DNA from 3 places in the Photobacterium nomapromontoriensis genome. Region 1 is predicted to be linked to each of the others. Evidence: riboswitches for the same ligand, from Rfam matches in the RefSeq annotation. Region 1 holds a riboswitch; each other region holds the start of a gene.
What was found. A riboswitch is a leader RNA that binds a small molecule or an ion and turns the genes downstream of it on or off. The one in region 1 is predicted to bind thiamine pyrophosphate.
Positions count from the first base shown of each region.

Region 2: it holds a riboswitch for thiamine pyrophosphate, as region 1 does, so the genes downstream of both, thiC (phosphomethylpyrimidine synthase ThiC) here and thiB (thiamine ABC transporter substrate binding subunit) in region 1, are expected to answer to the same signal.
Region 3: it holds a riboswitch for thiamine pyrophosphate, as region 1 does, so the genes downstream of both, thiD (bifunctional hydroxymethylpyrimidine kinase/phosphomethylpyrimidine kinase) here and thiB (thiamine ABC transporter substrate binding subunit) in region 1, are expected to answer to the same signal.

Region 1 covers NZ_JAKJSL010000026.1:44,440-46,706, forward strand. The annotation lists gene thiP (thiamine/thiamine pyrophosphate ABC transporter permease ThiP) at 1-307, opposite strand, end outside; gene thiB (thiamine ABC transporter substrate binding subunit) at 333-1,319, opposite strand; TPP riboswitch at 1,415-1,545, opposite strand; gene L4D12_RS10805 (DUF547 domain-containing protein) at 1,590-2,267, opposite strand, start outside.
Region 2 covers NZ_JAKJSL010000058.1:37,992-40,258, forward strand. The annotation lists gene thiC (phosphomethylpyrimidine synthase ThiC) at 1-1,449, opposite strand, end outside; TPP riboswitch at 1,574-1,671, opposite strand; gene L4D12_RS22770 (universal stress protein) at 1,767-2,189, opposite strand.
Region 3 covers NZ_JAKJSL010000028.1:22,677-24,943, reverse strand. The annotation lists gene L4D12_RS11830 (hypothetical protein) at 1-200, opposite strand, end outside; gene L4D12_RS11825 (M23 family metallopeptidase) at 446-955, shown strand; TPP riboswitch at 1,047-1,146, shown strand; gene thiD (bifunctional hydroxymethylpyrimidine kinase/phosphomethylpyrimidine kinase) at 1,221-2,084, shown strand; gene L4D12_RS11815 (ABC transporter ATP-binding protein) at 2,074-2,267, shown strand, end outside.

The sequences.
Region 1 (2,267 bases):
CCGCCACCAGTACCGGTAACACCAGTGTCATGGCAAACAACCTCAGTAGCAGTACTTTGCCGGGGAACTGTCGGCGATACAAGGCATAGGCCACTGGAATGGCGGGTAGAATGCTGAGCAGCGTTGACAGTAGGGCCTGAGTGAAGGAAAACCCGGTGACGTGACGTAAGTATGGGTCTTGCCATAGTGACAGAATATCGAGGTCGCGGGCTTCATTGATCAGCGCCCACAGGGCGCTGATCACTATGCTGGCGATAAGCCCGGCGGAAAACAGGCCGGGTAGATAAGTGGTACGACGGGTGTACAAAGTAAGTGCCTACTATGGGTAATAGCTACTGAGTAAGAGCCTGTTGCCACTCTCTGATCCAGCTGCGACGGTTTTTTGCAACCTCATCTGCGGTGAATTCCAGAGATTTGACAGGCAGAGTTAATTGTTTGAAACCGGTGGGTAGTGTCTGCTCTATGACCGGATACATCCAGTTACCGGTAGGGATCACTTGTTGAAACTCAGGGGTCAGGATAAATGCCAGAAACTGATCAGCCAGTGCGTCATTGGCTCTGTTTTTTAGCTTGGCCGCGACTTCTACCTGCATGTAATGACCTTCGCTGAAATCGGCCGCTTTATACTTATTCTCGCCTTCCGCAATGATGTGATAGGCCGGTGAGGTGGTGTATGACAGCACCATATCAGACTCGCCCTTGAGGAACATGTTGTAGGCTTCGGACCAGCCCTTGGTCACGGTAACGGTTTTCTTTGCCAGTTGCTGCCAGGCTGCTGATGCCTTGTCGCCATAGACGGATTTCATCCACAACATCAGGCCCTGCCCCGGGGTAGAGGTGCGAGGATCCTGATAAATGATATTGATATCATCACGCTTGAGCAGCTCTGCCAGGCTTTTCGGTGGTGTGGTCAGCTTGGTGCTGTCATAGACGAAAGCGAAATAACCGTAGTCGTAGGGAACAAATGTAGTATCCGTCCAGCCCATTGGGATATTGACCTTGCTGGTATCGACGTGATGTTCGGCCAGAAGGTCGGTTTTTTTGGCTTCGCTGATCAGGTTGTTATCCAGCCCCAGCAGGATATCGGCTTTGGTGTTTTTGCCTTCGAGGCGAACCCGATTAAGGATCGAGACGCCATCATCCAGCGCCACGAATTCGAGGTTGCAATTGCATTGGGCTTCAAAGGCTTTTTCAATCGCAGGTCCTGGCCCCCAGTCTGATGCAAATGAGCTGTAGGTATAGACGGTCAGGGTGTTATCGGCCGCCCATACAGAGCTGGTCGCTAAGGAAAGGGTCAAAAGAGGAAGTAATTTTGTCACTATGCGCTCCTGATTCTCTTGCATCCGGCAAGAGGACATATAAAGGGGGCACAGGGTTGAGAACATCCAGCATCGTGCTGTGAGTGATAAGGGCGATCTATCGCTGTCTCAATTCCTACGCCAGTACTAACTGGATCAGGTTCAGTGGGTCTTGCAGATGCAATCTCAGCCGTTCGATTGTTTCGCGTTGTCGCGTCAGTGTTGGCGGGCTCCCCAATGAGAACAAGCGTTATTGTAATGTGCTATTGAGCGGGTTGCCAGCACCACGCATTAGTTGGGCTCGTTCAGTGCCCAGTTGTAGTCGTAGCTCACCTTATTGAGTTGGATCGGAGTGCCTTTACGATAGGTGTTGAGGTGAGCTTGTAGTTGTGTTTTGTTGCCAAAATCACTGCCATACCAGTCGTAGATAGAGGATAAACGCACCGTATCACCAGCTGGGCTGACTCCTTTACTGCTATTAATAAAACGGCGAGCTGATAGTTCGAGCAGGGATTCGTGATTGCTGGCGGTAAAGGCCTGCGGTTGAAGATCCGGACAGCCGAGGCTGGCACAGTTAACCGCATAGTGAATACGAGGATCATGCCAGATGGGGCGCAAGATTCGGTGTTCAATATCATTTAAAGAGAGTGTTTTATTGTTGATGGTGATGAGCTTTTCATTCCACGGCCCAAAGCTGAAAAATCCGCCTAGTTTGGTGATCGATTGCAATGGATAGTTATCGAGGATCACTTGTACCGTCAGGGCATTATACACATTCACCCAGTAGGCAAATTGTTCATCACGGTTAAGCTGGCGCGGATCGAGCGTCGCCAGTTCACGGAGGTAGCGATTGAGCGCGTATTTGTCATCATCACTGACGGCACGATAGCGGAACAGGGTCTGGTTGGGCTTCACCACCAGATAGCGATCCAGTAACTGCTGCCAGCGTTGGTGATCAACCGTCTGTTG
Region 2 (2,267 bases), on a different contig from region 1:
CCACCCTATGATCGCAGCGCCAATCCCTGAGGTAATATGATCATATCCCGGAGCAATATCAGTCGTCAGCGGACCGAGAGTATAAAATGGTGCTTCATGACAATGCGTTAGCTGCTCATCCATGTTTTCTTTGATCATGTGCATTGGCACATGTCCTGGCCCTTCAATCATCACTTGGACATCGAACTCCCAAGCAACTTTGGTCAGCTCCCCTAATGTCCGTAATTCACTGAATTGTGCTTCATCATTAGCATCAGCCACTGAGCCCGGACGCAAACCATCGCCTAACGACAATGCAATATCATACCGAGCACAGATTTCACAGATCTCACGAAAATGCTCATAGAGGAAGCTTTCTTGATGGTGAGCCAGACACCACTTCGCCATAATCGAGCCCCCCCGGGAGACAATCCCGGTAACTCGCTTTGCTGTCATAGGTACATAACGCAGAAGAACACCAGCATGAATAGTGAAATAATCAACACCCTGCTCGGCTTGCTCAAGCAAGGTATCGCGGAACACTTCCCAGTTAAGCTCCTCAGCAATGCCGTTCACTTTTTCTAATGCCTGATACATCGGTACTGTACCAATAGGAACAGGGCTGTTACGGATTATCCATTCTCGCGTTTCATGAATATTGCGACCAGTCGACAAATCCATCACAGTATCCCCGCCCCAGCGGGTCGACCATACTAACTTCTCCACTTCTTCTTCAATGGAGGAACTAACGGAGGAGTTGCCGATATTGGCATTAACCTTAACAAAAAAATTACGACCAATAATCATTGGTTCAGATTCAGGATGGTTGATATTGGAAGGAATAATCGCCCTGCCTTCCGCGACTTCACGACGGACAAACTCAGGCGTAATAGTTGGTGGTAAATTGGCCCCAAAATTCATCCCGGAATGCTGATGATTCAAAACTTCATCACGGTATTTTGCCTGCCCCATATTTTCACGTATGGCAATATATTCCATTTCTGGTGTGATGATCCCTTTACGGGCATAGTGAAGCTGGGTGACATTAGTTCCAGATTTAGCGCATCGAATACGAGCCGGCTCGCTGAAACGAAACTCATCGAGAGTCTCATCAGCTAGGCGCTCTTTGGAATATGCAGAACTCAATTCACTTAATAACTCGGTATCGCCACGCTCTGCTATCCACGCTTCACGAAGTTTGGGCAACCCAGAATAAATATCAATTTGATGCAGAGGATCAGTATAGAAACCCGAGGTATCATAAACTCGCACGGGCTCATTGGATTCAAAGATAGGGGATTCTTTAGATCCACCGATAAGGCTATCGGCAAGCGTGATTTCTCGCATAGGCACACGAATATCATCACGGCTACCTGGCACATAAATTTTCTGTGAGCTTGGGTAAGGTTGGGTGGTAAGTGATTCAATAAATTGTTTCGCGTCCAGTCTCGCTTGTTTGCGATTCGACATAGCAATTTCCTTGTTATCCATAATAAGGGAAGTTGCTTGGCGGATAGGTGCGTAAACAAGAGGCCACATATAGGGCTTGTAGCATCATCTGAAACAGCGGCTATAGTCAAAAAAATAGCAATACAGAAGACATTCTCTTGTTCCCTTCGCAGGTATTAGCCTGATCAGGTTCTACGGATCCCGCAATGCGGTCTCAGCCAATTGGCACTCCGACAAGTATTAATGAGTATAAAAAAGTATCAGAGTAGCAGCAAGCCTAAAACCAATAATTATCCACCTCGTTGATTAAACCGCTCCCTGACTCACACTTTACCCACTTACTGACAAATCAGCACATCAGCATTTAGCTGGTGTGATAATGCATGACTGATATCACCAAACCAATGAATACCCGATTTTCGGCAGCCAGTGATTACCAAATTGGCCTCTAACTGTTCAGCTAAAGTAGTTAAATGTTTAATTACATCACCATTAGCCATGTGTACCGCCTGTACTTTATAAGGTGACAGCTCAGATAATGCAGTTAACTGTTTCATTCTTTTATGGGCAAGCTCGTTATGCGCTTCATCAAGCTCTAATTCAGCATCTGCGAAACTAATATTCCCCATGCCGGGTTCAACAAAAACAAGATGTAATTCTGCATGATTCTGCTCTGCAATAACCGCCGCTTTTACCATAAGTCGGTGTGCTTCTTTATCATCGGGATTAACAGCCAATAATACGATTTGGTAAAGCGCCATGATCACCTCTCCTTCCATTCACAAATGTGCCAACTTGCTGCTATAACTGTAATACAGCGTACACCTAAATCTCAGAAA
Region 3 (2,267 bases), on a different contig from region 1:
TCAAGTGCCTGGTCGAAAATCATGGTTTTTAATGACGGGGAAGGGGATGAGAAGGTGAACTGAACCAGATCGACGGGCGCGCTTTGTTCTATGCGTTTTTTCTCTATGCGTTTGAAACCAAATTGTGCGGCTTGAGGAATAATCCCTCCCGGTAGAAGATGAGCCGGAACGGTTAACGCCGCTTGTATCAATGTCATCATGGACTCCCTGTATGATGCCTTGCGGACACCCATATTGGCATGAATTCGTGATCGAGTTCAATGAGATTGTGTCGATAAAAATCACCCTGCGCCTAAAAATTGAACCGTCGCTATGAAATGATTACGTCGACTGATATTTTAAGCCTAGTCGCTATTAATCATGGGTGTTTTGGTATTGAGTACAGTGAGTATGCTCAGCCCTTTGTGTTGGCGGTAACCCTCTTGTAATGAAAGGATTTATTACAGTGAAAAAAGTATTTTTAGTCGCATTTATTGTCATTTTTATTGGTCTGGTTTTTCCTGCGGCTTCTCTCATTCCCGTCGATAAGGCGAGTTGTAATGATTGGAACCATCAAACCTTTTGGTATGAGCCGTGGGGCAGTTCAGGGGTGCATAAAGGCATTGATATCTTTGCCAAGAATGATACACCCGTTGTAGCGGCCACCAGTGGGATCGTGCTGTATAGCGGTACCCTAGCAAAAGGCGGCAATGTTATTGCGATACTAGGGCCGAAATGGAGTATTTACTATTATGCCCATTTAAGTGTGATTTCAGATAACGCCACTGGGTGGGTAACGCAAGGAACACACATTGGTAAAGTCGGTAGTACCGGTAATGCCAAGGGCAAGCCCGCCCATCTGCATTATTCAGTTTTATCCCTGTTTCCGTATGTGTGGAACATCACTACAGAAACCCAAGGGTGGAAAAAAGCCGTTTATTTAGACCCTGCCAGTACTTTTGTTGCATGTGATTAGTAGTGGACACTAATTATGCGATAACCCACAGAATCCACATTCTATACAGCAAGATATATTGTTCTTTTACTCAAACTTGGTACTATCACAGCATATATAGTCGGGGGGCCAGTAGGCTGAGATCGCATGTTGCGAGACCCGTTGAACCTGATTCAGTTAATACTGGCGTAGGGAACTATCCATCTTGCTTGTGACGATTTGATCTCTTTCCCGCTTAAATCTTCAGCTTGATAAAAGTTCCAGCGCGCCAGCTATAGGAGCTTTTATGCCAGACGTTATCGTAACTTCTACCTCTCACCCCCACTCTCATGCCGCAGCAACCCCGATTGTGTTAACCATTGCCGGATCAGACAGTGGCGGTGGCGCGGGTATCCAAGCCGACATTAAAGCGATATCCGCCACGGGCAGCTATGCCTGTTCGGTGATCACCGCCATTACTGCGCAAAATACCCTGGGCGTGTCCGCCATTTTCCCCATCCCCCTTGAACATGTTGAAAAGCAACTTGATGCGGTGTTTTCAGATTTAGATGTGGTTGCGGTCAAAGTCGGTATGTTGGCTGATGCTGACATTATTCATGTTGTTGCCGCCAAAATTAAACAATATCGCCCCCAGTTCTTAGTCGTTGATCCGGTTATGGTCGCGACTAGCGGCGATTTGCTATTGAAAGCATCGGCGATTAACACCCTGAAAGCGGAGCTATTGCCGCTGGCTGATGTGATCACGCCTAACTTACCTGAAGGTGCTGCGCTAATTGGCAGCGAAGTACCAACAACAGAAGCAGAAATGACGGCTATGATCACCGATCTTCGTTTGCTTGGTGCGCATACGGTACTGCTCAAAGGCGGTCATTTAGAGCAGGATGAAAACAGTAAAGATTTGCTCATTTTCGCTGATGATGTCGTACCGTTCAGTGCAAAACGTGTCAATACGCGTAATACGCATGGCACCGGATGTACCTTGTCTTCAGCGATAGCCTCTTATCTCGCGCAGGGTAACGGCTTGCAGCAGGCGGTTGAACTGGGTAAGCAATATATTTCTCAGGCTATTGCGCATGCTGACGAACTCGACATTGGCAAAGGGCACGGTCCGGTTAACCATTTCTTTGATGGTCACGCGAATGTTCGCTAACGTGTCCGTCGGTATTGATATTTCTGGCGGTTCGCTTCGTTATCACGACAGTCAGGTTGCGACGCTGGAAGGGGTGAATATGCACATCCCCGCTCAGCGCTGGACTTGTATTCTCGGTCGAAGCGGTTGCGGCAAAAGCTCGCTTCTGAGATACCTTGCGGGATTACTTGGCGGCAAAGTGAC